DNA from 4 places in the Streptacidiphilus sp. MAP5-3 genome. Region 2 is predicted to be linked to each of the others. Evidence: riboswitches for the same ligand, from Rfam matches in the RefSeq annotation. Region 2 holds a riboswitch; each other region holds the start of a gene.
What was found. Region 2 has a riboswitch for cobalamin ahead of ABH928_RS28540 (cobalamin biosynthesis protein). Riboswitches for the same ligand answer to the same signal wherever they lie in the genome.

Region 1 (2,192 bases), on a different contig from region 2:
GGGCTCGCCGATGCCTTCGATGGCCGTGCAGACGCTGTGTTCGTCGATGGCCCTGCGGTGGGCCCGCTCGGTGGGAACGAGATGCATGGGGCCCATTGGACCCCCGCTGCCCGGTGATCTGCAACACCGTGCAGGTGAGCGGATGTGCAGGGTCAGTTGGCGGGCTCAGGCCTCGGTGGCCGTGACTGTCGCTGCGGCGTCGGCAGGAGCGGCCTCCGTCCCTCCGGCGAGACCGGTCTGCCAGCGGGACTCGATCTTGCCGTAACGCCAGTAGAGCAGCGCGACGACCCAGGTGAGGGCGAACAGCCCAGCGATGACGAAGCCAGCCTTGTTGATGTCGAAGTTGGCCATGAAGTCCCAGAAGCCGCCGGTGAGATGGAGCTCGCTGGTGAGTACGCCGAGCACCTCGATGGTGCCGATCAGGAAAGCGGCGGCGATGGAGAGGCCGGTGATGACGAGGTTGTAGTAGACCTTGCGCACAGGTCGCGCGAAGGCCCAGCCGTAGGCGAAGTTCATGAAGAAGCCGTCGAAGGTGTCGAAGAGGATCATGCCGCCGGAGAAGAGCAGCGGCAGCGCCAGCACGGCGTAGAACGGCAGCCCGGCGGTGGCGGCGTAGGCGGTGGCGGCGAGCAGGACGACCTCGGTGGCGGTGTCGAAGCCGATGCCGAAGATCATGCCCACGAAGAAGAGCTGCCAGGTGTGGTTGATGGAGCGCATGAAGCGGCCGAAGAAGCGCCACATCAGCCCGCGCGCCTGGAGCTGCCTTTCGAGCTCCTCCTCGTCGAAGGTGCCCCGGCGCATGTCGCGGAAGACCTTGAAGATCCCGGCGAGCACGATCAGGTTGAGCGCGGCGATCAGGTAGAGGAACCCGGCGGAGGTGAGCGTGCCGAGCATGCCGCCCAGCGTCTCGTAGGTCGAGTTCGGGTCGACCATCGCGCCGAAGACGGCCTTGGCGGCGACGGTGATGCCGACGCCTACGGCGGAGACGACCGTGGAGTGGCCGAGGGCGAAGAAGAAGCCACTGGCCAGGGGACGTTGACCGTCCGCCAGTAGCTTGCGGGTGGAGTTGTCGATCGCGGAGATGTGGTCCGCGTCGAAGGCGTGACGCGCGCCCAGCGTCCAGGCGGTGAACGCGACGCCGAGGCCGACGCCGAGCTTGTCGTAGTGGAAGTGGTGGGGGAGCACAGTGAAGATGTAGATGCCCCAGCCGACGCCGTTCAGCAGCAGAATCACCAGGGACATCACCCCGATCCTGGTCCATTCCGCGGGACTCAGGGACTGACGGACCATCTGTAGCTTGGCGACGAACGCGGACACTGGGCATCCTCCTCGGGACGCTCACAGGTCGGCGCGGCCTGGTCGGAGACTCCCGGAGGGCCCGGTCCGGACCGACCTTCCTGCGAGGCTGGTTTCCAGGAGTGCGACGCCAGGCGACCGGACTTGCCCTCACTCGTGCCGAGGGGTTCACCGTTGCGGGACAGCGCCGGATTCTCACCGGACTTCGCTGACGCTGCACTGTCCCCGCGCAGTGAGGGGACCTTCGGCAGCCTAGAGGTGGCGGGGGCTCGGGTACAAGCCTGCACATCTAAGCAGGTGTCTGATTCACTGCCGAGGACGGTGCGGACGTCGGCTGGTACCGGGCGGCGAGGGTACGCACCGTCTCGGTGATGCGGTCGCGGAGTTCGGCCGGTGCCAGGACCTCGACGTCCGCGCCGAGCCGGAGGAACTCCTGGTGGGCGTGGTCGATCGACTCGATGGGCACCCGGGTCTCGGTCCATCCGTCCTGTGCTGCTCCGTCGCCCAAGGCCGTTACGCCGAGGCGGCGGGCGCCCTCCGGGGTGAGCCGGACCAGGGCCTCCCCGGTGTGCAGCCGGGTGTGGAAGTCGGCCAGACTGCTGCTCCAGTGCGCGGCCAGGTCGAACCTGTCCGGGATGGCGAACTCCTGATCCAGCATATGGACTTCGAGGATCTGGTCGACCCGGTAGGTGCGGATCCCGGACGGCCCGCCGGCGGCCAGGTACCAGCGTCCGGCCTTGAGGACCAGCCCGTACGGCTCGACCCGCCGCTCGATCTCCTCCGGCGCCCGCCAGCGCCGGTACCGCATGAGGACCGCTCGCCGCGCCCAGAGCGCGGCGGCGACCGCGGGCAGGTGAGGCGTGCTCTCGGCCTCGCCGTACCAGCCGGGGGCGTCG
Region 2 (2,192 bases):
CAGGCGCGCTCCACGTCCGCGACCGCGACCGGCCGCAACTCCGCACCCAGAACCGGTCGGTGCTCGACCCGCTCCCCGTAGCGGAGCGTGCCCCCGAGCCGCACTCCCAACGCGCCCGCGAAGGCAGCCTCCGCATGACCGGCGTTCGGGCTCGGGTGCGCGCCCGCGTCACGCCTCCAGACGCGCCACGCGCGCCCCCGGTCCTCGCTCGCCGCGACGGTCAGCAGCGCCGTCAGCCGGGCACCCGGCCACCCGGCCACGTCGTCCAGCCGCGCCGACGCCCAGCCGAACCGCAGCAGCCGCGGCGAGCGGTGACCCACCATCGCGTCCAGCGTGTTGACGGCCCGGAACGCCAGCAGCCCCGGCGCGCCCACGAGGGCGCCCCAGATCAGCGCGTTGACGACGGCGTCGGCGGTGTTCTCGCCGACGGACTCGACGACCGCGCGGGCGATCTCCTGCGCGTCCAGCTGACGCGGGTCACGCCCGCACAGGTGCGGCAGACGTTCGCGCGCCGCCTCGATGTCCCCGCGCTCCAGCGCGGACGCGATCCCGCGCGCCTCGCGGACGAGTGACGCGCCCCCGAGAACCGCCCAGGCGGACGCGGCGGCGAGGGCCGCCTGAGCGGGGCGCGAGCGCCGCAGCGTGCGCTCCGTCACCAGCGCGCCCCCGGCGACGGAACCGACCGCGGCGAGCGTGAAGACTGCTCCCGAGCCGCGATGGTCCTTGTAGAGACGCCGCTCCAGCGCGGCGGCGAAACGCCCGAACCCGGCTACCGGATGACCACGTCGGGGGTCGCCGAACACGGCGTCGGCGGCATAGCCCACCACGGCCCCGTACGCGAACGCGCTGCTGCGCACCGCTGCGTGTCCTCACTCAGGGTCCGCGCCCTGGATCGACGATCCGAAGGCGAGAGTCTCCTGGCTTCCGGATCGACGCACCTACGGGCCTTCCAGCGGCGATGAGCCGCCGTGGCCGTCGTTCGCAGGTGCTCCCCGGTGACAGTGGCGGGACCGCGCCGGATTTGCACCGGCTTCCTCTCCTTGCCTCCGATTGGCGTAAGGATCCCACCATGTCGCCGGACGCAGCGTCAACCGACCGGGTCGGTGTCGCGGATCACGGACGTTGCTGCTTGAGCAGTTCGACGGACTTCTGCACCACCTGGTCGGCGGGGCTCGTGGGCGGGCTGAGGACGTGATCCTCGAACCAGGAAAGGCCAAGGATGACTATCAGTCCCAGCGGGGCGACAAGCAGGCACAGGAAGACAGACATGGGCACCCCAAGGTGTCGAATGCTGCAGGCCCGGACGGACCCCGATCCGTCCCTCCAACAGCGTCCGTCACCCTGGCGGAATCCGCACGTCGGGTATTGCTTGAGGCTTTGTTCCCGCAGGTGGTGCGACTACGTTCAGTGCCGTTTCTAGTGCCGCCCGGAAATCACGTCCGCGACCTTCGCGACGGGGGAGGTCCCCGCGCGCCCGCCGCGTTCCTGTCGGTCGGCGAAGTGGTACGCCGCGTACAGCCCGTGCACCCCGATCCACCGGAACGGTTCCGGCTCCCACCGGCGGACCGTGTGGTCCACCCACGGCAGGTCCGTCAGGTCCGTCGCCTCGCCGCGCACCAGGTCGCGCAGCGTCCGCGCGGCGAGGTTCGTCGTGGTGACGCCGCTGCCGACGTAGCCTCCGGCCCAGCCCAGGCCGGACGCCTGGTCGACGGCGACCGTGGAGCACCAGTCGCGCGGCACGCCCAGCACGCCCGACCAGGCGTGGTCGACCGCGACACCCCGCGCTGCGGGGAAGAAGCCGGTCAGGATCTCGGTCAGCTGGTCGATCGTCTTCGCCGCCGTCGAGCCGTCGTTGTCCGTGCGAGAGCCGAAGCGGTAGGGGACGCCGCGTCCGCCGAGCGCGATCCGGTCGTCCGCCGTCCGCTGCGCGTACATGTACGCGTGCGCGAAGTCGCCCAGCGTCTCGCGGCCGTCCCAGCCGACGGAGTCCCAGAAGGAGGCGGGCAGCGGTGCGGTGACGATCATGGAGGAGTTCATCGGCAGCCAGGTGCGCTTCTCGCCGCGCAGGTTGGCGGTGAAGCCCTCCGTGCAGCGCAGCACGTACCGGGCCGAGACGGTGCCCTGGTCGGTGACGGCGCGCGCGGGGGCCGTGCCGACGGCGGGCAGGATCTCGGTGACCGTCGTGCCCTCGT
Region 3 (2,192 bases), on a different contig from region 2:
GCCGTTCGGCAGCACGTGCGCCCCGAGGTTGACCGAACCCAGGTTGCAGACGGCCGTCTCGGAGTCGTCCGTGATCTCCAGGATCTCGGTGCAGAGGTTCGAGGAGTGGACCGTGCGGCCGGGCAGCGCGGTCTGGTTGGCGGCGCGGTTGGAGGCGTCCTTGAAGGTCATCCAGCCGTTGCCGGTCTGGGCCAGGGTGCGCATCATCCGCGCGTACAGGGTCCGGGCCGGGATGCTGCGGACGGCCTTGCCGTCCTGCTCGGCCTTGACGTAGGCGGCGTCGAACTCGGCGCCCCACAGGTCGACCAGCTCGGGGACGTCGCCGGGGGAGAAGAGCGACCAGTCGCCGTCGGTCTCGACGCGGCGCATGAACTCGTCCGGGATCCAGTGCGCCAGGTTGAGGTTGTGCGTGCGGCGCGCCTCCTCACCGGTGTTGTCGCGGAGCTCCAGGAACTCCTCGATGTCGGCGTGCCAGGTCTCCAGGTAGACGCAGGCCGCGCCCTTGCGGCGACCGCCCTGGTTGACCGCGGCGACGGAGGAGTCGAGGGTGCGCAGGAACGGGACGATGCCGTTGGACTGGCCGTTGGTGCCGCGGATCAGCGAGCCGCGCGAGCGGATCCGGGAGTAGGACAGACCGATGCCGCCCGCGTGCTTGGAGAGCCGGGCGATCTGCGCGTAGCGGCTGTAGATCGAGTCCAGCTCGTCCAGCGGCGAGTCCAGCAGGTAGCAGGAGGACATCTGCGGGTGCCGGGTGCCGGAGTTGAACAGCGTCGGCGAGCTGGGCAGGTACTCCAGGCGGCTCATCAGCCCGTACAGCTCGGCGACCTCGGCCACCGACTTCTCGTTGCCCCCGACCTCCAGCCCGCACGCCACCCGCAGCATGAACTGCTGCGGCGTCTCGATCACCTGACGGGTGATCGGGTGGCGCAGCAGGTAGCGGGAGTAGAGCGTGCGCAGGCCGAAGTACTCGAAGCGGTCGTCGGCCTGCTGGTCGACGACGGCGTCCAGTGCGTCGGCGTGCGCGGCGACGAAGGCGGCGGTGGTGTCGCCGATCAGACCCTCGCGGTGGCCGACGGCCACGGACTCGGCGAAGCAGGACGAGCCCTGACCAGCCGCCTCCTCGCGGACCTCCTCGGCCAGCAGCCGGGCCGCCAGACGTGAGTACTGCGGGTCCTCGGCGATCAGCGCGGCGGCGGCCTCGATGGCCAGCCCGCGCAGCTCCGCGTAGTCGGCCTGGGCGCTGCGGCCACGCAGCGCGGCGGCGGCGACGCGGCCCGGGTCGACCTGGGTCAGGTCTGCGGACCGCTCGGTGAGCGTGACCAGCAGCGCGGTGCCGGGAGCGTCGGCGGCGCCACCACGGGCGTCGGGCTCACGGGTGGGCTGGGGCAGGGTGGGGACGGCGATGTCCGTCATGTACGCGCACGCTCCTCGTTGGCGGCCGGTGGCTGAGGCACGGGTCGCGTGAGAAGGCAGGCGGGAGCAGAGCAGCGCGAAGCAGCCCGTCGGCCCACCCACGAGGCCCGGTTGCAGCGCCCGCGGCCGGGCAGGCCGAGGACGCGCTGACGGCAGGTCATCGGACTCGCGGACAGGCCGGATCGGCAGCCGCTCACCGTTGCGGGGCAGTCCCGGAATCGCACCGGGTTCCCCTGCTTCGACAGCGAGCATGAGCATACATCTAGGGGCAGGTGCGTCACGCACCACCAGATGTTGTGTCGCGGCGTGATTCGTTCGAGTAACCGTTCGATCACTCGGCTGCCCCGCTGGAGCACTGCTGCGGCGCACTCCGGGCACCGGCTGAGGCGTCGCGGCTCCTGCCTGCGGGCATCACGCAGGCGAGCCGGACAGCTCCAGTGCGTAGGTGAAGAGGACCATGCCGGGGATCGGCGACCAGTCGCGTTCGGGGGTCCGGACGAAGCCGAGACGCCCGTATATCCGGTGCGCGAAAGCCATCTGCTGTTGTGATGACATGACGATCCGGGGCAGTCCGAGCTCCCGGGCGCGGTCGATCACGGCACGGACCATCAGCTCGCCGATGCCGCGTCCGCGGGCGGCCGGGTCCGGGGAGACGGCCAGCATCCGGAACTCGCCCTCCTGACCCTGCGCCAGGTCCGCGTAGGGGGAGCCGGGCGGGGCGAAGGTCACCGAGCCGAGGACCGCGCCCGTCTCCTCGTCCACCGCGACGAGCAACTCCG
Region 4 (2,192 bases), on a different contig from region 2:
ATAGCGAACGCCCGCGTGGAGAGCGGGAACCGGCGCCTCACTGCCGCGCAGACCCTGCGCCGGACGGTGCCAGGCATAGACCGCCAGCGCGACGACGACAAAACTGACGGCGTTCACCGTGAACACCACCGCCGGGCCGGAGACCGCGACGAGCAGGCCCGCCAGCGCCGGGCCGACGGCTCGGGCGACGTTGACGTTGAGGCTGTTGAGGGACGCGGCCTGCGGGATCAGATCGCGCGGGACCAGCTCCGGCTGGATCGCCTGCCAGGCGGGGTTCGTCATCGCCTGACCGCAGCCCATGAGGAACGTGAGCAGCAACAGGACCGTGGGCGTGGCCAGCCCCGCCCCCGTCAGCCCGGCGAGCACCCCGGCGAGCACCGCCATCGCCGTCGACAGCCCCAGCAGAATGTGCCGGCGGTCCAGCAGGTCCGCGAGCACGCCCGCCGGCAAGGAGACGAACAGCACGGGCAGCAGGCTGGCCGCCTGCACCGCCGAGGTGAGCAGCGCCGCGTTGTGCTGGTGCACCAGCATCCACTGGGCCCCCACGGTCTGCATCCAGGTGCCGATGTTCGACACCATCTGGGCCAGCCACAGCAGGCGGAACGCCGGCACCGCCATCGGCGCCCAGGACGACTGCCCGTAGCCCTGCTCCGCCTGCTTCCCCATGGGTTCCCTCTCGGACTGGTCCGGCACCGGTCCGGCACCGGTCGATTCTCCCGCCGATCGGGGTCCGGCGCCGCCCCGCCACGGGGGTGCCCGGCCGGGGATCGCGGCGCAGTGCTAACCTGCCTGAGCCAAAAAATCTGCGCAGCCATGCAGGTTTCCGGCAGCGTGCCAGGCAGCGAAGCCGGTGAAGCCCGCACTGCGGGTCATTCCGGCGCTGTCCCGCAACTGTGAGGGCCCTCTCCACGCGGTCCGAAGCCAGGTCGCCTCCTGCCGCGCTACGACATCGGCCCTCGTGGGAAGGGGCGGTCCGTTTCTGTCGGCGCGCGTCCTGCGCCGCTCGTCGACGGATTGGCTTCTTCCCGTCCCTCGGGAGGAAGCACCACCATGGCTCACTCGTCTGTCCGGCCCCGGCCTGCTCGGCGCACCCGGATCGTCCGCGCTGTCTCGACGGCGACCGCCGCGCTCGCAGCCGTGGCCGTCGTCGCCGGCTGCAGCTCCACGAGCTCCGGCAGCGCCGACTCCTCCGCCTCCTCGTCCTCGACGAGCGCGTCGTCGGCCGCCGCGACGTACCCGGTCACGGTGAGCGGCTCCAACGGCAAGGTCACCCTCAAGACCCAGCCGAAGCACATCGTGTCGCTGTCGCCGACCGCGACCGAGGACCTGTACGCGGTGGGCGCCGGCAAGCAGGTCGTCGCGGTGGACTCGGACTCCAACTACCCGTCCGGCGTGCCGACCACGAGCCTGAGCGGGCTGACCCCGAACATCGAGGCCATCGCCAAGTACAACCCGGACCTGGTCATCGCCTCCCAGGACTCCGGTGGCCTGGTCGCCGGGCTGACCAAGCTCGGCGTGCCGGTCCTGATCGAGCCCGCCGCGGCGACGATCAACGACGTCTACACGCAGATCGACGCGATCGGGCAGGCCACCGGTCACACCGCCCAGGCCACGCAGACCGTCACCGGCATGAAGGCGTCGATCACCGCCTCCGTCAAGCAGGCCGGCGCCGATCACGGGAACCTCAGCTACTACTGGGAGGTCAGCGCCAACCCGTACTACTCGGCGACCTCCACCACCTTCGCCGGGCAGATCGCCTCGCTGTTCGGCCTGAAGAACATCGCCGACAAGGCCGACAAGGCCTCCGACGGCGGCTACCCGCAGCTGTCCGCCGAGTACATCGTCTCGGCCCAGCCGCAGCTGATCTTCCTCACCGACAACCAGTCCGCCGACGGCGGGCAGAGCCCGGCGGTCGTCGCGGCCCGACCCGGCTGGTCCGGTATCCCGGCCGTCAAGAAGGATCAGATCGTCGGCCTCAACGACGACATCGCCTCGCGCTGGGGCCCGCGCCTGCCGCAGCTGGTCGCCCAGATCGCGCAGGCGATCGAGAAGGCCCCCACCAAGTGACGCACGGCGGACGGTAACGAGGTAACGGTGACAAGAGGCGGAGTCCGCCCGCGCACCCTGCGCGCCTACGGCATCGCGGTGGTGTTCCTGGCCGCCGCGGTGCTGGTGGGCGCCATGGCCGGAGC

Region 1: another riboswitch for cobalamin. It lies ahead of ABH928_RS05120 (HoxN/HupN/NixA family nickel/cobalt transporter); the one in region 2 lies ahead of ABH928_RS28540 (cobalamin biosynthesis protein).
Region 3: another riboswitch for cobalamin. It lies ahead of ABH928_RS01470 (ribonucleoside-diphosphate reductase subunit alpha); the one in region 2 lies ahead of ABH928_RS28540 (cobalamin biosynthesis protein).
Region 4: another riboswitch for cobalamin. It lies ahead of ABH928_RS09290 (ABC transporter substrate-binding protein); the one in region 2 lies ahead of ABH928_RS28540 (cobalamin biosynthesis protein).

The regions. Positions count from the first base shown of each region.
Region 1 is NZ_JBGCCL010000002.1:313,713-315,904, forward strand. Features, by position in the region: gene ABH928_RS05115 (ArsR/SmtB family transcription factor) at 1-87, opposite strand, end outside; gene ABH928_RS05120 (HoxN/HupN/NixA family nickel/cobalt transporter) at 166-1,242, opposite strand; cobalamin riboswitch at 1,408-1,548, opposite strand; gene ABH928_RS05125 (helix-turn-helix transcriptional regulator) at 1,586-2,192, opposite strand, start outside.
Region 2 is NZ_JBGCCL010000026.1:9,411-11,602, reverse strand. Features, by position in the region: gene ABH928_RS28540 (cobalamin biosynthesis protein) at 1-857, opposite strand, end outside; cobalamin riboswitch at 891-1,084, opposite strand; gene ABH928_RS28535 (hypothetical protein) at 1,114-1,269, opposite strand; gene ABH928_RS28530 (NAD(P)/FAD-dependent oxidoreductase) at 1,417-2,192, opposite strand, start outside.
Region 3 is NZ_JBGCCL010000001.1:333,176-335,367, reverse strand. Features, by position in the region: gene ABH928_RS01470 (ribonucleoside-diphosphate reductase subunit alpha) at 1-1,413, opposite strand, end outside; cobalamin riboswitch at 1,547-1,681, opposite strand; gene ABH928_RS01465 (GNAT family N-acetyltransferase) at 1,825-2,192, opposite strand, start outside.
Region 4 is NZ_JBGCCL010000004.1:164,341-166,532, forward strand. Features, by position in the region: gene ABH928_RS09280 (MFS transporter) at 1-666, opposite strand, end outside; cobalamin riboswitch at 801-949, shown strand; gene ABH928_RS09285 (hypothetical protein) at 1,056-1,244, opposite strand; gene ABH928_RS09290 (ABC transporter substrate-binding protein) at 1,246-2,067, shown strand; gene ABH928_RS09295 (FecCD family ABC transporter permease) at 2,095-2,192, shown strand, end outside.